4 regions of the Paenibacillus canaveralius genome follow, and region 1 is predicted to be linked to each of the others. Evidence: riboswitches for the same ligand, from Rfam matches in the RefSeq annotation. Region 1 holds a riboswitch; each other region holds the start of a gene.

Region 1 (4,715 bases):
TAACGATATCGCCCTTGCGGAGTTCCGTGGACGGAACGACTTTGATGCCGCTGCCGACCACCTTGTTGGCTTGTATTTCCTGCTTGGATTTCTTTAGCGAGTCCGCCTGGGCCTTCCCCCTGCCTTCCGCCAGCGCCTCGGCAAAGTTGGCGAACAGCACCGTGAAGAGCAGAATCAGAAACACGGTCAAGTTAAAACCGATCCGGTCCTGCGTTCCGAAATAGCCCGGCAGCACCGTCATCAGAAGAACCATGAAGGTTCCGATTTCTACCACGAACATCACGGGATTTTTCATCATCGTAACCGGATTTAATTTAAGAAAGCTTTGCGCGGCCGCCTGTTTGACGATGTCACCGCTCAGCATCGATTTTCGTTTCGCTTGAGAAGCATTTGAGCTCATCCGTTTTCACCCCATCGTTATTAACGCAATGTCAAATATTCGGCCACCGGTCCGAGCGCAATTACGGGCAGGAAGGTAAGCGCCCCAATGATGACGACCGTTCCTACCACGATCCCGGTAAACAAGGCATTGTCCGTACGGAACGTACCGATTGTTTCCGGAACCCACTGCTTGCGGCCCAGTGATCCGGCCACACCAAGAAGGGCGATGATCGACACATAACGGCCGAGCAGCATCACAATACCCGTAGAAACGTTCCAGAACGGCGTATTGTCCGCAAGGCCCTCGAAACCGGAGCCGTTATTGGCCGCCGACGACGTAAACTCATACAGCACCTGGGAGATTCCGTGGAACCCCGGGTTGGTGACCGCTCCTTTGCCAAGCTCCGTCATAAAGGCGAGCGCCGTAGGAGCCAGAATAATAAGCGGATGCGCCAGAATCGCGACGGCGATCAGTTTCATCTCGCGGGACTCGATTTTGCGTCCCAGAAATTCCGGCGTCCGGCCGACCATCAGGCCCGCCAGAAAAACGGCCAAAATGGCGTACATGAGCATATTGACCAGCCCGACTCCATCCCCGCCGAATACACAGTTCAGCATCATTTGGGCGAGCGGAACCATTCCGCCCAGCGGCGTGAGCGTGTCGTGCATGTTATTGACGGAACCTGTCGTAGCCGCCGTCGTTACCGTAGTAAACAGCGCGGACTGGGCAATGCCGAACCGCACCTCTTTGCCTTCCATACTGCCGATGGACGAATCCGCGCCAAGGGCATTTAAGGCGGGATTGCCGGCCTTTTCCGAGAAGAAGGCGACCGACAGGAAAACCAGGAACAACGTCATCATGGCCGTGAAAATAACCCAGCCCTGTTTCCGGTTCTTCGCAAACCGCCCGAAGGTATAGGTCAACGAGGCCGGAATACACCACATGGACAGCATCTCGATCACGTTAGTCAGCGGAGACGGATTTTCAAACGGATGGGAAGAGTTTACCCCGAAGAAGCCGCCTCCGTTCGTACCCAAATGCTTGATGGACACAAGCGACGCCACCGGTCCGATGGCGATTTGCTGCTCCCCGCCTTCAAGCGGCTTTGCGGCCAGCGACGGGTCCAGCGTTTGCGGCACTTTCAGGCCGACAAGCAGCAGCGTAACCACGATGGCCAGCGGCAGCAGCAGGCGCGTGTGGCCTTTTACAAAATCGGTAAAAAAGTTGCCGATGGTGTTTCCTTTGGACGTCAGTCCGCGTATAAACGCGATCGCGACCACGATTCCAGTTACGGCGGACGTGAACATCATCATCATGATGACCGCCATTTGCGAGAAATAGGACAGACCCGTTTCCCCGCTGTAGTGCTGCAGGTTCGTGTTGGTCATAAAGCTGATGATCGTATTGAAAGACAAAGTCGCTTCCATATCGTCGATCCCGTTCGGGTTAAAAGGAAGAGCGCGCTGCAGGCGCAGGATCAAATACCCGGCCGCCACAAGCACGATGTTGGTCAGCACGAGGCTGCCCGCATATTTTTTCCACGTCATGCCGTGCTCGCTGCGGATGCCCGCAAGCTTGTAAATGGGTTTCTCCAGCCAGCCGAACCATTTGTCCGTCCGGTTTTTTTCATTCGAGAAAACGTGATAAATATAAGTGCCAAGCGGCTTCACCAGCAGGCAAAGCACCGCGATTACGATTAAAATTTGCAGTATCTCCATGGATTCCGATCCTCCTCAAACAACTCCGTGCAGGGTTCTCCGGCAGCCCGCAGGCGCCTCAAAATTTTTCGGGATGAACAAGCGCGTATATCAGATACAGGAAAAGTCCTGCCGTAAAAAGCGCGATAATCATCATGAACGGCCGCCTTCCGGGCCATCCGCAACATGGTCACACCAGAGCAGAAATCCGTAAAAGATGAAATAAATGACTGCCAGCAGCAAAATCATATAAAGATCCGTCATGCGCGCCGGCTCCTTTCCTTCCTATTTATAGGGTTATTCTTTATCGTTCGCACAAATTGTTCCGCATGTTCAGCGCAAAACTTCCTCGGGCACCTGGCCCGGTGCCGCTCCAAGCAGGAAAGAGACCTGACGGGTATTCGTATGCACCACATGGTCGGCGCCGAGCGCTTTATAAATCAACCGCGGTGTGGCATTCGTTTTCACCACGTAAATCGTTCCGGTTGTCCAGCTGCGGACCATCTGAAGATACCGGCAGCAAAGCGGCAGGCTGTCTTCGAAAAGATACACGTCACCGATCGGAAGCTCCGGAACTTCCCAGGCTTCGTGGCGTACGGTATCCACCTCCACGAGATGCCGGACTCCCAGCTTCTTCATCCGCTGTCCTTCCACGGGGTTATTAACAAGCGCCGCGAAAGGTTTGCGGTAAATATTCAGCAGTTTAATAAAGTTCTCGCCGGTGACATTCGGTGCGGAAACCAACGTATAGGTTTGGATCTTTCTCTCGTCCACTTTTTATCCCTCTTTCGTGTTTTGGGCAGCAAAAAAAGAAGCCTGCGGGAAGAGGAACTCTTCACGCGGCTTCTTGACGGTCACAGCCTAAAAAAGACTATGGCCGAAGCGCGATAGCAGTCGCCTCTCTCGGTACGCTTACGAGGTTAGCTGTCGGATTCGGGCGTGAGAGTCGCCCTACCATAACGGCACGGATGCCGCTTCTGGATTCACCCCATGAGGACCGGCTTTCAAGCCTGCAAGTCCTCGTTGGTTCCCCCGTTTTCCGCTTCACACGGAAACTCAGCGATAAAAACGCATGTTCATTTTTTTGGCACATTTTTCATTTTCGGATGTTTTTGCACATAACAAAACCACAGCGAAACGAAGTCCCTGTGGTCGATGCCGATCACAAGCTTCTTCAACCCCTCCCGAACTCATGCGCTTACGAGGTTAGCTGTCGGATTCGGGCGGTGAGAGTCGCCCTACCTGATTGCCGGATCCATGGGTTCCGGCGCTTCAGGATTCACCCCTGCAGACAAGGCTCCGGCTCTCACACCGGATCAATGCTGCGATGGTTCCCCCGCTTCCCCGGATGGGGAAATTCAGCGAAAGCAAGAAACTGTTTTTTTCAATTGATGGAATGAATGTTACACCTCCGTACGTGCTTTGTAAAGATAGGGAGAGATTGGTTTTAAACCGATTTAAGCCAAAGAAAACCCCTAATGCGCTTACATTTCTTCTTTTTACGCGCTAGCTTGTTTATGCGTCGAAAATCTCACGTTTTTGAAAACGGTTTGGTCACCCGGACTCTTCTCATCCAGGAAAAACCTGCTATACTACTTGTAAACGTTACCATAATAACCAGTAAGGAGGCGTATTTATGAAAAACGGATGGAAATCAATCTTGCTCTGGGGGGTGATTTCCATTGTCGGCGCGTTCGCTTTCGGGCTTGTCGCACTTAACCGCGGGGAGACGATCAATGCCGCCTGGCTCGTCATTGCGGCCGTGAGCTGTTATGCGGTCGCCTACCGGTTCTACAGCCGGTTTCTCGCCCGCAAAGTATTCGTGCTCGATGACAACCGGAAAACACCCGCAGAGCTGAACAACGACGGCAAAGATTATGTGCCGACGAACAAATGGGTGCTGTTCGGGCACCATTTCGCGGCTATTGCCGGCGCGGGTCCTCTCGTAGGTCCCGTACTTGCCGCCCAGATGGGCTATCTGCCCGGAACGCTGTGGATCATTCTCGGCGTTATTCTGGGCGGCGCCGTCCAGGATTTCGTCATTCTTTTCGCTTCGACACGCAGAAACGGTAAATCGCTCGGCGATATGATCAAGGACGAAATCGGCAAGGTGACGGGCACGATCGCCATGCTGGGCATTCTCGGCATTATGATCATTCTTCTCGCCGTGCTGGGGCTCGTCGTCGTCAAAGCGCTGATCGGCAGCCCGTGGGGCATGTTCACGATTGCCGCCACCATACCGATCGCACTACTGATGGGCGTGTATATGCGCTACATACGGCCAGGCCGTGTCGGGGAAGCTTCCCTTATCGGCGTGGTTCTGCTGATTCTGTCCCTCATCGGAGGCAAGTTCGTCGCCGAGAGCGCATCGCTGGCGCCGCTCTTCTCGTTCAGCGGCGAAACCATCGCTCTGATGATGATCGCCTACGGCTTCTTCGCTTCCGTCATGCCGGTCTGGCTGCTTCTCGCTCCCCGCGACTATCTCAGCACGTTCCTGAAAGTCGGAACGATCATCGGACTCGCGCTCGGCATCATTTTCGTCCTGCCGGATCTGTCCATGCCGGCCACGACCCGGTTTATCGACGGAACCGGCCCCGTCTTCGCCGGGAACTTGTTCCCGTTCCTGTTTATTACCA
Region 2 (4,715 bases), 1.8 Mb from region 1:
GTAAACGCGGCACCTGCACACTGTGAGGCATGCGGCGCCCGGCTTCAGCAGCACCCCGAAGGTTATAAAGATTTATGCTTCGACTGTGTGCAGGCAGGGCAAATCGGCCGAATGCAAGCGGCCGGCAAAACCGGACTTCCTCTTCCTCTGGAAGCGGAATGCGGATTGATCGAGCAGTACTGGCTCTAAAGAAACGGAAACACGCAAAACCATCATACAGAATACGCAGCTTGAAAGGGGAAATTTATATGTTTAACTGGTTAAGAACGAACGTCTACGCGGCAGGTCTGATGCTCATCCTCCGCTTTTATCTCGGATACGCATGGATTACCGGAGGATGGCACAAACTGACGGGCGGATTTGACGCCACGGGCTTCCTGAAAGGCGCGGTAGCGAAGCCGGTTATGGATAAAGCGACCAACGAGCTGGTCTATCCGACATTCACCGCGTTCCTCGAAAACTTCGCACTGCCGAATGCCAAACTGTTTAACGTACTGATTCCGCTCGGAGAGTTTCTGGTAGGACTGGGTCTTGTCCTCGGCGCATTGACAACGGCGGCAGCATTCTTCGGAGTCTTGATGAACTTCATGTTCCTCTTCGCAGGTACCGTAAGCACGAACCCTTGGATGATCCTGCTCGGTGTGATCGTCATCGCCGCAGGAGCCAACGCCGGCAAGTTCGGAGCCGACTATTACATCCTTCCTTACCTTCGCAAGCTTCTCCGCCATCGCGGAGACCACGGCGCAAACCCGACTCTCGGGGGAGGCAAGACACGCGCTCATATCTGACCGAACGATAATGCTTACCGAAAAAGCCCCGGATACCGGGGCTTTTTTGTGATAAACGGAGAAAGAATGAGCACCGGACAGCCTGATGAAGCAACGATAGAATGAATGGGGTTACATGGCACAAAATGGAATCGGGCTGTCCACCGGATTTGTTTACAGGCCCGATTCGCGGAGGTAACATACTCTCAGGGTCCGCCGGATCCGGCTTCGGAGCGCTTGTCCGGACGCCGGAGGCGGTTCTGTCATCATCTTCATCTGCGCGCTTAATTCTCAAACGAGAAGCGGGGGACCCACATTTCTGGGGTGAATCGGAATCCGTATCCGTAGGGGTCTCTCAAACCCGAACCCGGCAGCTAACCTCGCAAGCGTTATTGGGAGAAAAGGAGTGGAAAAGGAAGAATGGACGCACGAATTATCCGGATTGAACTGTTCGAATTCGATGTACCCTGCTGCTATCATTATGCCAAAGGAACACTGGAGAATTGCCGGTACGGGCTGCTGAAGCTTACGGACGAGGCGGGAGAGACAGGCTGGGGAGAATGCTTGATGGCGGTGAACGAGAAATATTTCGACCTTGTGACCTGGGCCCGTTTCCTGTACCGGCTACAAAAAACGACGACGACGCAAGCACTCGATATCGTCCGTTTGAACCGCGTTCTCTGGGGAAATGTCAAAGCGGATCTCGCCGAGATGGCGCTGTTCGATCTGATATCCCGGTCACGGCGTAAACCGTTTGTGGAAGTCCTCGGAAGCTACGGGGGAGCCGGATATTACGGGAGCTGCGGCCGTTCCGTTACGAGCTCATTCAGTGCCCGGCCGGCGGCGGTCCTGAATGAGGAAGGCGGCCTACGGTCCGGCCCGGAACCGCGTTACCGTTCCCGCAGCGGTGAGGTCGCGCGCATCGAAATTGCCGTTTCGGCGCAAAGCTCCGCTAATGCGCTCCGGACGGAGCGGGAGATTCACCCGGGATGCGGCGGATCTCTGCTGGATGATCTGCGCAGCGCGTACATGCTTCGGCAGGAAGGAACGGCTCTGGCGATGCATAAAGATTATTTGATCGGTCCGGCCTGCTGCTTGTGGGAGCATACCGCTGCGGTGCTGGGAGCGGACTGGCTGGAAGAAGGCGGCTATCCCGAACCCGCGCGTCTTGCCCCGGTGCAGACTTGCGGGTATATCGGTACCGGATTTCAGTTGGACCAGCCGGCGCTTTTCGAGCAATCCCGGGCCTATTTTATCGTTTTGTAGACCGGACGTTTGCTTTTTAGTGGGAAATTCGCCTACAATAATACCAGAATTCCCCTGAAAGGAGAGGTTCTCGTGTCTGCTAACGAATTCGATAACCTGGAAACAGCCAAAAAAACACGTATTGTTGTCATCGGAACGGGGGCCGTCGGTTCCACTACGGCGTATACCCTGCTGCTCAGAGAGCGGATGTCCGAACTTGTCCTCATCGATTATAATCACGCGAAAGCGAACGGGGACGCACTCGATATGAACCACGGCCTGCCGTTTACCGGCAGGGTCAAAGTATGGGCGGGAGATTATTCCGACTGTGAAGGCGCCGACATTATCATTATTTGTGCGGGTGTCGCGCAAAAGCAGGGGGAAACCCGTCTCGATCTGCTTAAGCGCAACGTGGACATTTTTAACGGCATCGTCGAGAATGTGACGAAGTACAACCAGACAGGTATTCTTCTGGTGGCGACCAATCCGGTCGATATTATGTCTTATTTTACGTGGAAAAAGTCGGAATGGCCCGTCAACCGTGTCATCGGCTCGGGAACTTTGCTGGACAGCGCGCGTTTCCGTTATTTGATCGGCGAGAAGCTTCAAGTGGACCCGCGCAGCATTCATGCGGCGATTGTCGGAGAGCACGGGGATTCCGAAGTGCCTCTATGGAGTCTGGCGAATTTTGCCGGTCTGCCTCTTGAACTGAATCAGGATGATAAGGACGAAATTTTCCGGAATACGCGGGACGCGGCTTATCAGATTATCGAAGCGAAGGGATCGACCTATTATGCGATCGCTTTGGCGCTTGACCGGATTTGTACCGCGATTCTGCGCGATGAGGGAGCCGTGCTCAACGTATCGACGTTCGTCTCCAATTATCACGGGATGTCAGACGTGTATCTCGGGGTTCCGTGTATTGTGGATCGTACGGGCGTGCGGGAAGTCATTACGCTGCCTCTGAGCGATGAAGAAGAAGAGAAGCTCCGCAAATCGGGAGCGAAAATCCGGGAAATGATCGAGTCGATTTCGGAACGCCTTTAGGCGGAAGATAGATGAACTCATACAGGGCATGCTAATAAAATGTCAAACGGGCGGCTGATTTATCAGCCGCTTTTTTGCAGTTGTTTTTGTTTGTTGTGCAGGTGTTTTTTTGGAGGGAAATACGTTTGATTGACAAAACGACTTAACAAAACTTATAATTACTTATAAATCATTAACAATTACATGAAATCACTTAAGGGTGTGCCGATATGTTTCAGGAAGAACGAATCGAAGCGATTATGGACTACTTAAGGGATCATCAGCGGATGGACGTGAAGGAAATCTGCGACAGGTTCGACGTGTCGCGGGACACCGCGCGGAGGGATCTTGTGCGGATGGATGAGCAGGGGCTGATTGTCCGGACACGCGGAGGAGCCATGCTGCCGTCGATGAACCGCGCGGTGACCGCTTATAAGGACCGGATGCAGAAAGCGTCGGACGAGAAGCGGCAGATCGGCCGGGAAACCGCCAAGCTGATCCGCGACAAGCATTACTTGTTTCTCGACACGTCGACGACGGTTGCGACGGTCGCCGAGCATATACAGACGACGGACAATGTCATTGTGACGAATTCCATCGATATTGCGGCGAAACTCGCAGACAGTAAAAGCTTCAAGGTCCATATGCTCGGCGGGCAGCTTGATCTCGAGCACCGGTTTTTGTTCGGGGCGACTGCGCTGGCGCAGTTGGGGGATTACTACGTGGATTTGCTGTTTCTCGGCGCCTGCGGGATCAGCCCTGACGGGCTTTCTTACCCGCATGAAGAGGACGGCTCCATTAAGCGTGAAATGATTCGCAGAGCTGATCGTGTCGTCGTTTTGGCGGATCACACGAAATTCGGCAAACAGTTGTTTTATAAAGTTGCCGGTATGGAAGATGTGGATGTGATCGTAACGGACCGGGAGCCGGAAGAAAGCATACTCCGCCTGCTGGAAAGGCATGATGTGGAGCTGCTCATCGTAGAGGGGGATACTCAGCATGATTAAACTGATCGTAACGGATTTGGACGGTACACTCATGAATGCCGATTTGGAGGTCGCGGAACCGGATGCCCGCATGCTGCGCGAAGCGGCTGGGCAGGGCGTGCAGATTTGCATCGCATCGGGCCGGCTGTATCCCGATATCCGGAAGATTATGGACCGGGTAGGCGTCGGGGCTTACGGCATCAGCCAGAACGGGTCTGCCGTCTACACCAGGGAAGGAGAGCAGCTTCACGCCTCGCATTTCCCGGCAGACCGGGCGTCCGATCTGTTCGAGATCGTCTCGAAGCGGGAACTCGTCTTCTTCGTTTGCTGCTCGGACGAGACGATCCGCCTTCACAGAAGCACGGACGCTTCCAGGCCTTACGAGGAGCGCCAGTTGAGCCCGGTTCATCTTCAGCCCGATATCGGCGAGGAAATCCGCTCGGGACAGGTGAAGCCCTGCAAACTCTCCCTGTTCGGCGATATGGAGAAGCTGCTGTCTTTCCGCGAGGAGCTTATGCAAAAATATGAAGGCAGCGTGGAGGCCGTCATTTCCGATCATGACTGTATGGATCTGATGCCCGCGGGGGTTTCCAAAGGAACCGGCCTGGCCCTGCTGCTTAAAGAACTCGGTCTCCGGCATGAGGAAGCTGCCTGCATCGGCGATTCTTTCAACGATCTGCCGATGTTCGCC
Region 3 (4,715 bases), 1.7 Mb from region 1:
CGGAGCTGCAAAGAAGTTTATCCAAAAACGTCAACAACTCACAACGGGCGGCAGCCATCCTCCTGTGACGATCGCGTCTCCGGCGGCTGCCTCTCCGGGTTTTGCGCAGCCGGTCTCGCCGGGCCATGCCGTTTCCACTAGGGATTTCGCCGGGAGTTCCGGTGGCGCGGCTTCGGTGGCCTTTGCAAAAAGTTCACCTGCAGCGGCCGGCGCTGCTGTAACGTGTTTTTCCGCAGGCGGAGCCGCGGTAACTCCCTCCATGCGCGAAGCGATTCAACCGCATGCGGCGCCTTCACGCAAGGCAGTTACGCGCACCGCTCCGCCGCCGGCTGCCGCTGCCGCAACCGCGGCTGCGCCAATCGTGCCGCCGCCTGCCGGAGCGGCGGCCTCTGCGGGACCGCTTCGCGGGTCCCGCGCCAAAATCCTCGCGCTGGGAGGCGCATTCCTGATCATCGGGATGATCTGGAACGCTTATTTCAGCGCTCCCGGGACCCCGCTGCTCTATATCAGCAGCGGAGTGACGCTGCTGGCGCTGGATGCCGCTTACATACTCTTGGCTGTCGGCCTTCCGGGCCGCCGTAACAGCCAATCGAAAGAAGCGGCATCCTCCGGCAGCAGCCCGTATCCGCCTGTGGCGGAGCAGGAGCCGGTGTCGCTGGAACAGTACTACGCCCGCTTGGGCGAACGTACGACGCTCCTGGCTCCCCCTCTATCTGCGCCGGCAACCGCAGATGAAACGGTTTTCCTCGGCGCCGAGACAGCTCCGCCCTCCGCGAACTTCCGTCATCCCGTACTTGAAGTTATGCGGGAAGGGCGGAAAGAAACGATCCTCCTGGATACGGATTCTTTTATAATCGGGCGCGGGGAAGGGGATGCCGATTACATCGAAGATGTGCTGGGAATTTCCCGGATTCACGCGCAATTTATACGGACGACGGAAGGTTATGCGGTTAAGGACCTCGGTTCGCGAAACGGTACGTTTCTAAACGAGGGGATGCTGGTTCCTTATCAGTTGGTCCCTTTAAAAGACGGGGACGTGGTGCGGATGGTTTATACCGAATTTAGCTTCCGGTCATGCCGATGAGTTCCGGTCCCGGTACGTTAATGATATAATGGACAGGTTGTTGAAGAATCGGGAAAGAGGAGAATGCCCAATGATTACACATGTCGTGTTTTTCAAGCTTAAGGATCGCAGCCCGGAGTCCGTCGAGCAAGCAAAAGCCAAACTGCAGAACATGGAAGGCAAAATTTCCGAACTGCTTCATATCGAAGTAGGGGCGGATGTGATCCATTCCGAACGTTCTTATGATCTGGTTTTGATCACCAAATTCAACTCCCTGGAAGACCTCCAAGCTTATAATGTCCACCCGGTCCATCAGGATGTGCTCGCTTATATGGGGGAAGCCAAAGACGGCGTCGCTCCTTGCGTAGACTTTGAAAGCTAATTGTTTAGTCAATCTGCTGTTTCCTCAAGAACTTGCCGTTTATCGCGGCAGGTTCTTCTAGCGTTTTAGCCGACGGCCGAACATGCGTGTGAGCGTCATGATCCTCATTTCAAGGTGAGCGGAATCTTTGGTCCCTATGTCATTCACTATCGGAAATTTCCTTCGAACTACGGCTTCGTCCACTGTGGCGTGAGGCGCTGGATAAGCTAATTTTATATTCGTCTTTCTTCTTTAACACGTCACCCGCCCTAAAAGCTTCATCTACCCCAGTTTCCCCAACATCGCCTGCATTATGATCCTTTCCTTCCTCCATCATCTTGTTTCTTGCTGCCTGTCTTTAACAAAAAAAACGGCCGGCTCCTGTTCGGAGCGGACCGCTTTTCCATAGCTGAATTTTATGAAATTTAAGATGGAAAATTTACGTTTCAGATCATAGCATGAAATCGAATAGTCATATTCGCGTATTTATTTAAAAAAACAGATCAGTTCGCGATAAACTCTTGAACCCATTCGCCGTTATAGTAAGCGACTCCGATTTTTGTGAAGTTCGGGCTCAAAATGTTTTGACGGTGACCCGGGCTGTTCATCCAGGAGTTCATCACATCCTGCGGAGTGCGCTGTCCTTGGGCGATATTTTCACCTGCATACGTATAGGAGATGCCGTAAGATTTCATCATATCAAATGGAGACCCGTACGTTGGAGAGTTGTGGTCGAAATAGTTGTTTGTATACATATCCTTCGCTTTATCCAGTGCCATGGCGGCCAGCGCGCTGTCTGAAGCGAGCGGTTTTAGGCCGGCTTTTGCGCGTTCCTGGTTTACAAGCGTTACAACCTGGTCCGCAAATTCCGATTGGGAAGCGGCCGGTTTTTCAACCGGTTTCGGTGCCGGAGTTACAGCCGGTGCGGAAGGCTTGGTTGTCGGTTCCGGCGTGCTTACGGGCGCCTGGGTTTCCGGAGCGGGAGTGCTCGGTTTTGCCGAAGGTGCGGCAGGCTTCTGGACTTCCGGTTTCTTTTCAGGCACGGAAGGTGAGGCCGGTTTACCGGCAGACGGTTTTTCCAAAGCTGGCGGCGCAGACGGTACGACGATCTGCATGCCTTTCCAAACGAAGTTCGCATTTTTCAATTGCGGATTGGATGTGAGAAGAGAGGCAAGATCAATGCCGTATTTGTTCGATAGGGTCGAAAGCGTGTCCCCGCCGGAAACGCTGCATGGCACGGCGGATGCGGATGCGGCACCTGCTCCGAAAACGGACGTGAGGGCGAAAACACCGACTAGTGCTGCTTTTTTGATAGATTTCAAGTTAGAATCTCTCCTTTTTCGGCCTGCGAGGTTAGCTGACGGATTCGGGTCAAAGAGCAATCACCCGGCCATAAACATCATGGCTTCACCCCAAAAATGGGTTCCCCCGTGCTTCCGTAGAAGCTTCGGCCTTGTTTTTTTGCTTTCCGCCTGAGATGAGCAGCAGCATAACACTGTGCGGCGCTGCGTCCCGGAAGAAGCCTTTTAATCCTAGCATGCGATTTGCTAGATTTCACGGGTCAAAGTTTTCCAACAGCGGCCGGATTGTTTTCCTCAAAAGAGGTTTATCGTTTGAAAACAGCGGGGAAACAGTGTAGTATCACCTGTATGAGAGCGCTATTGAACGTAAGGCCGGATCGGCTGAAATGCTCGTAATCCGGACCCGCTTGTACAAGACTGATGGACAAAGGGAATTTCGGGGTATTAAGTAGAAGCAAGACTTTACATAGCGTCCGGAAACGGCAGGCGGCAGCCGTCAGACGGGGATTTTTCCGCTGCGCGGTTTCGTTTGCGAGGACAACATTACTCGTACGGGGACAGAAAAGGAGAGGTTGAGTTATGGAGCAAGTAAACAGAACGTATCTGCTCGAAGTGTTGGACATGCTTTTGAATACGCCGAGTCCGAGCGGGTACACCCACCACATTATGGACAAAGTGAAGGCGGAGGCCGAGAAACTGGGTTACAAGCTGGAACTGACGAATAAAGGCTGCGGCATCATTACGATTCCGGGCAAACGGAGCGATTACACGATCGGGCTCTCGGCTCACGTGGATACGCTGGGAGCAATGGTTCGCTCCATCAAGGACAACGGGCGTCTGCGCCTCACATCGGTAGGCGGTTTTATGATGGCGGCCATCGAAAACGAGTACTGCCGCGTTCATACGCGCCAGGGACTCAGTTATGAAGGCACGATCCTGACCACTAAACCTTCGGTCCACGTATTTCCGGATGCGAGAGACCACAAACGCGTCGAGGAGAACATGGAAGTCCGTCTGGACGAACTGGCTTTCAACAAAGATGAGGTACAGAAGCTGGGAATTCGTGTCGGGGATTTCGTGTCTTTCGAGCCGCGGGTCCGCATGCTGGAGAACGGGTATGTGAAATCCCGCCATCTCGACGATAAAGCGAGCGTGGCCGCCCTGTTCGCTCTTATGGATCTGCTTAAGAACGAGCTGATCGAACCGGCCTGCACCGTTAAAATCATTTTGACCACTTACGAAGAAGTCGGCCATGGAGCTTCCTACATCCCGGCTGATATTAACGAGCTTGTCGCAGTCGACATGGGGGCCATGGGGGACGATCTGACCTGCACCGAGCAGGACGTTTCGATCTGCGCAAAAGATTCCAGCGGTCCGTACGACTACGCGATGACTTCCCAACTGATCCGCCTCGCGGAGCACTCCGGTATACGCCATGCGGTGGATATATATCCGCAATACGGTTCGGACGCTTCGGCGGCGCTTCGCGGAGGCAGCAACATCCGTGCGGCGTTGATCGGCCCCGGTGTTCATGCCTCGCATGGCATGGAACGCACGCATGTGGACGCCATTGCGGGAACCGCTTCTTTGCTGCTGCAATATATTTTGCATCCGGCCGCGGCGGCGAACGAACCGGGGCAGCCCGAAAATCCCGTAAGCCCGGTCTGATCACTCCGGGAACCGGACTCTACTTCCGGCTGGTCTCATCCGACGCCCAGCGGCGGACATGGGAGCAGCCGGATTCATTTGGCGTTACCGCTTAAGGACGGAGGAACTCATGAGTATTATTCATGCCGAACATCTTGTAAAAACTTACGGAGAGAAAATTCTCTTCGACGATATTTCCTTTACGATCTCGGAAAAACAACGGATCGGCCTGATCGGCGTCAACGGCACCGGCAAGTCTTCTCTGCTGAGAATTTTAGCCGGTTTGGAAACGCCCGACTCCGGATCGATCGTTCATTCGAATCATTTCCGGGTGGAATACTTG
Region 4 (4,715 bases), 770 kb from region 1:
GGATCGTGACGGCCGGCACCGCGGCCATCATCGGGCCTTTACGGATGAGCTGCTTGAGCGTACGGACGGCATAAAGCGTGCCCGTATGATCCGCGCCCGCCAGCACGATCATGCTGCCGCCGCGTTTGCCGCGGCGTGCCGCAAGGGTGTAGCCCTCCTCGGGAATTCCGAGTGGATCGCCGCTGCGACGGCTGCGGAATTCCCGTTGCACGGCGGGATCGGCCGGCAGCTTGCCGATATAGACGGCCAAAGGCATTTTGGCGGCGGAATGCCAGTCTTTGCAGGGAACGACGCGCTTGACGCCGGAGCGGGTAAGAAGACTCCGCAGTTCCAGCAGAGCTTCGGGGGACGTATCCGCGCCCGCCAGGATTCCGGCGGCGGAATACAACGGAACCGTATACCCGCTGTATTCCATCTGCTGAGGGGGCGGGGACGGAAGGGGAGTTTTCGGATGATGTGTCATGCCATCTCACTCCTTTTTTGAAAGGGAAAAAGCTTTCCCCGGATCGTCTCTCTTTCTATCATAAGATATTCATAGAGACGGTAGAGATGACAACCTTGCGGATTATTCCGCTTTTATTTCATGAATCTGGGCGCCCGCCCATACCCCGACTGGGCGAATGCCATATGGTATTGCAGAGCGACACCATTACCGGTTACAAGGAGGAAGCGCATTGTATCCTGAAGTCCGCATGTACCACCCCTTCGTGGGGCCGTTTGATCCCTGTCCGCCGAAACTTGTCAAAACGTACGTAACACCGCCGAACCTGTTTATCCAGTTCCAGCCTATGTGCCTGCCGCAGTTCAGTCCTTATGAAGCTTTGAAGCTCGGTACCCTTTGGCCGGAGCTTTACAGCAACTACGAACCCAAGTGCTAAGCCGGCCGGAAAGCGAAAAAGAGGGGAGCGAACACTATGCAAAAACAGCTGGATGACAATTATTACCGGCTTCTGCACGATCTGCAAGCGGCCGATTTCGTACTGGTCGAACTGACCTTGTACTTGGATACCCATCCCGAAGATAGGAACGCTTTGCAGCAGTTCAATGAATTTTCCCAAAAACGGAAACAAATCGCGCTGGAATACGAGCGTCTGTATGGACCGCTTCTTCAGTACGGGCAAAATGCCCTGCCGCAGCAAACCTGGGAATGGGCCGAAGCTCCCTGGCCGTGGCAGGTGTAACGTGTGCGGAGGGAACTGCAGGTATGGCCTGGCCGGAAGATTTAGCACGGATGTGCTCAAGGAGATGAGGGATTCCAATGTGGATTTACGAGAAAAAACTGCAGTATCCGGTTCGTGTAAGCAAATGCGATCCGCACATGGCCAAACTTCTGATGGAGCAGTACGGGGGTGCGGACGGGGAGCTGTCTGCCGCGCTGCGCTACTTGAACCAGCGTTACACCATTCCGGGCAAAGTGATCGGGGTACTGAATGATATCGGGACCGAAGAATTCGCTCACCTTGAAATGATTGCCACGATGATCTACAAGCTGACGAAAGATGCGACTCCCGAACAGCTTAAAGCGGCGGGATTGGGCGAGTATTACGTCAATCACGATTCCGCTTTGTATTACCAAAACGCGTCGGGTGTGCCGTGGACGGCGTCTTACATTCAAGCGAAGGGCGATCCGATCGCCGACCTGTATGAAGATATCGCGGCGGAAGAAAAGGCCCGCGCCACCTATCAGTGGCTCATTGATCTGACGGATGACGTCGATCTTCAGGATGGCCTGAAATTTCTGCGCGAACGGGAAGTCGTCCACTCGATGCGATTCCGCGAAGCGGTGGAAATACTTAAAGACGAAAGGGCCGCCCAGAAAATTTTCTAGCGGACCGGGCAAAAAGACGGGGAAACCCGTCTTTTTTCAGGAATTTTACGGGAGTTTGGTACGCGGATTTTCGAGTGATATGGAAAAATTGAATAAGATTACTAAATTTACCGGAACATTTCCCCTGCTGAAGGTGTCTTACTTATATATAAGTGACATATAAACCGATCTTTTTAAACGATGATACTGTCTCAGAGCCGGTTATTAGAAGAAGAAAATAGGCAAGAATTATGTCGCACCTACGAAAAATCGTAAAAAATTCGTCTGTTTTCCGGAATAAAATACCACATTTTACCTATAAGTATGATAAACTGGAATAAGTTATTTAGTAATTAGGAATCAAACCTAGATTTTGGAAGTATGAGGAGGCTGCTATTATGGGGATCACTTTAAGTCTGCTGATCGGCATGCTAGTTCTATTAGCGGCATCATTAGGACTGCGAAAACCGAAAGAATTCGACCGGTCCGATAACGTGCCGTTTCGTCCTTTCGATGATATTTACGAAGGGAAAAGGAGTCCGACTGTGGAATCGGCACAAAGCAAAGCAGTCATAAAAATAGAAGAAAAACCGAGAGAGAACAAACGAATCGCCAAATAAATTTCCTCTGGTGGGATGAATTACCTGCCGGAAAGGTGAATAAACGGCGTCTTTTCTGAGAAACTGATGAGAATTACATAAGGGTATGATGAGTAAGGCGTTAATTTTGCGCTCTGCGTTATTGCAAGTGTTAAAGGCAAGAAAGGTATCGATAGGCTTGTTGGAACAGCTTATTGCTCCGGATTAATCGGCGGATTAAAAAAATGAAAAATGTGTTTTTTGCCAATTTGTGTGTGTTTGTTTCTAAAGATGTATGTGATAGCTTGTGTAGAGAGCCGAAACTTCTTCCTTTTCCCGGATTTTCCAGGAGGGGGATGAGGTGCGGGGGATGATTCATTTCGGAACCGTACTTGTATGACGCGGCGTCCGATAGGGGTGAATCGCTGGCAGCAGCGTGGGCGACTTCTCAGTCCGAACCCGACAACTAACCTCGTAGGCAATACCGAGAAGGAGCGTACATCAACTATGGCTTTAAAGCATCATTGGAAAAAAACTTGCGCTACTCTGCTGCTGGGTGCAGTGGTGGCGGTCTCTTCCGCATTCCAGTCCCAGGCGGCTGAAACGGAAGCGGCTAAAAACGACGGCCTGTTGTATTGGAAACTGGCCAAATCTTATCAGGAACTTGCAGTCGGTCTTACCGATACCGGCGGACAAGCAGCCGATTCGGAACTTCCCCAACCCTTCCTGACACCGGAAAATCAAATTCTAGTATTATCCGAACCGAATTCCATGTGGAATTTCGCTTCCCAAATGAGTATGGACGTTCTTGATCTTTTATCGTTGAATCCTGAGGCGGATCCGCTGAATCTGCCGGCAGGAAGCGAGCTCAAAATTGCGGGTGAAGCCGCCCCCGAACAGCTAAAAGCTTTAAATGCGACGGTAAAAAAACCGCCGCAAGCTCAGCTTGCATCAGCCGTGCCAAGCCGGACGGACGCCATAAAACCTTCGGAGGCACTCCAAAAGAACGGCAAGCCGCAGGCTTCCGAGCCAAAGAAATCTACAGAGAAGAAAGCCGTTAAGAAGCCGGCCGCCAAAGCCGCATCGGCTGCCGCAAAATCAGGCCAGACGCTGACAACGGCTGCGGGCAAGCAGGTACAATACAAAAAAGTGCTGAACATCAAGGCATCCGCTTATTCCGCGGACCCGAGCGAGAACGGCGGATATGCCGGAATCGATTACTACGGCAACAAACTGACCGTCGGTACGATCGCGGTTGATCCGAAAGTGATTCCTCTGGGCTCCACCGTCTATGTGACGGGTTACGCTTTCCCGGGTCTTCCGGCCAAGGGGATGATCGCCAAAGCGACGGATATCGGCGGCGCGATCAAAGGCAGCCGGATCGATATTTTTGTTCCGGGTTCCAAAGAGAAAGTAAATAACTTTGGCTACCAAAGTGTGAAAGTATACATTCTTAAATAACAGAGCCGAAAAGAAGGCGGGAGCGGATGCTCCCGTCTTTTTGCGCGTTAAAGATCTTTCGATATTCCCATCAGATCCGGAACCGTGACCAGTTTATAGCCGCTCGATTTCAAGGAACGGATCAGATCGGGGAGGGCCGAAACCGTACCGCTGAGATCGTGCTTGTCGTTTCCTCCCGCGCTGTGCTGCAGAATGATCGAACCGGCCCGGGCATTATCCACGATGTTATGATACACCTGCTTGCCCGACAATCCCTTCCAGTCCAGGGAATCCACGTCCCAGTTTATTACCAGCAGGCGGTGGTCAGACATCCAGCGAACCTGCTCTTCATTGATGGCTCCGTAAGGAGGCCGCACCAGCCGCGGCGTATAGCCGGCCAACTGTTTGATAATGTCTTGGGTGCGCATAATTTGCGAAGAAAACTCCGAGGCGGTCAGTTTGGGCATAAAAGGATGACTGTACGAGTGGTTTCCCACAACATGTCCTTCCCGTACCATCCGGCCGATCATCTCGGGGTGTGCCCGAGCACGGCTCCCGATTACAAAGAAAGTAGCTTTTACTTGATTCTTTTTCAAAATATCCAGCACTTGCGGCGTGTATTTGAGATCGGGCCCGTCATCGAACGTGAGCGCGATTTTTTTTCCTTGGGAAGTTCCTCTCATCCGGAAAACCGTCGGGTATTTATGATGAATCTCGGCTAAACTCAGCTTGCGCTGCTCCGATTTCCGGAGAGTACCCGTCTGATGATGTTTTTGGACGGGGACGTCTTTCTTTTTCGGCTCCGGTGTGGGAGCGGCTGTTTTTTTAACTTTTTTAGCCGGTAAAGAAGGTAAAAGGAGCGGCACCGCAGGTAATGCCTGTGGAGCGGC

The links. Region 1 has a riboswitch for cyclic di-AMP ahead of ABC395_RS02390 (hypothetical protein). Riboswitches for the same ligand answer to the same signal wherever they lie in the genome.
Region 2: another riboswitch for cyclic di-AMP. It lies ahead of ABC395_RS10795 (hypothetical protein); the one in region 1 lies ahead of ABC395_RS02390 (hypothetical protein).
Region 3: another riboswitch for cyclic di-AMP. It lies ahead of ABC395_RS10565 (CAP domain-containing protein); the one in region 1 lies ahead of ABC395_RS02390 (hypothetical protein).
Region 4: another riboswitch for cyclic di-AMP. It lies ahead of ABC395_RS06045 (3D domain-containing protein); the one in region 1 lies ahead of ABC395_RS02390 (hypothetical protein).

What each region holds. Positions count from the first base shown of each region.
Region 1 is NZ_JBDFMM010000001.1:531,853-536,567, reverse strand. Features, by position in the region: gene kdpB (potassium-transporting ATPase subunit KdpB) at 1-400, opposite strand, end outside; gene kdpA (potassium-transporting ATPase subunit KdpA) at 421-2,100, opposite strand; gene kdpF (K(+)-transporting ATPase subunit F) at 2,159-2,233, opposite strand; gene ABC395_RS02390 (hypothetical protein) at 2,413-2,853, opposite strand; cyclic di-AMP (ydaO/yuaA leader) riboswitch at 2,973-3,151, opposite strand; cyclic di-AMP (ydaO/yuaA leader) riboswitch at 3,260-3,453, opposite strand; gene ABC395_RS02385 (carbon starvation CstA family protein) at 3,716-4,715, shown strand, end outside.
Region 2 is NZ_JBDFMM010000001.1:2,285,327-2,290,041, forward strand. Features, by position in the region: gene ABC395_RS10785 (hypothetical protein) at 1-189, shown strand, start outside; gene ABC395_RS10790 (DoxX family protein) at 249-788, shown strand; cyclic di-AMP (ydaO/yuaA leader) riboswitch at 1,039-1,171, shown strand; gene ABC395_RS10795 (hypothetical protein) at 1,188-2,033, shown strand; gene ABC395_RS10800 (L-lactate dehydrogenase) at 2,106-3,059, shown strand; gene ABC395_RS10805 (DeoR/GlpR family DNA-binding transcription regulator) at 3,269-4,045, shown strand; gene ABC395_RS10810 (Cof-type HAD-IIB family hydrolase) at 4,038-4,715, shown strand, end outside.
Region 3 is NZ_JBDFMM010000001.1:2,238,661-2,243,375, forward strand. Features, by position in the region: gene ABC395_RS10555 (FHA domain-containing protein) at 1-1,084, shown strand, start outside; gene ABC395_RS10560 (Dabb family protein) at 1,155-1,445, shown strand; gene ABC395_RS10565 (CAP domain-containing protein) at 1,928-2,746, opposite strand; cyclic di-AMP (ydaO/yuaA leader) riboswitch at 2,752-2,887, opposite strand; gene ABC395_RS10570 (M42 family metallopeptidase) at 3,305-4,393, shown strand; gene ABC395_RS10575 (ABC-F family ATP-binding cassette domain-containing protein) at 4,503-4,715, shown strand, end outside.
Region 4 is NZ_JBDFMM010000001.1:1,299,321-1,304,035, forward strand. Features, by position in the region: gene ABC395_RS06020 (glycoside hydrolase family 84 protein) at 1-463, opposite strand, end outside; gene ABC395_RS06025 (spore coat associated protein CotJA) at 693-878, shown strand; gene ABC395_RS06030 (spore coat protein CotJB) at 915-1,181, shown strand; gene ABC395_RS06035 (manganese catalase family protein) at 1,259-1,828, shown strand; gene ABC395_RS06040 (hypothetical protein) at 2,206-2,427, shown strand; cyclic di-AMP (ydaO/yuaA leader) riboswitch at 2,691-2,881, shown strand; gene ABC395_RS06045 (3D domain-containing protein) at 2,893-3,846, shown strand; gene ABC395_RS06050 (polysaccharide deacetylase family protein) at 3,894-4,715, opposite strand, start outside.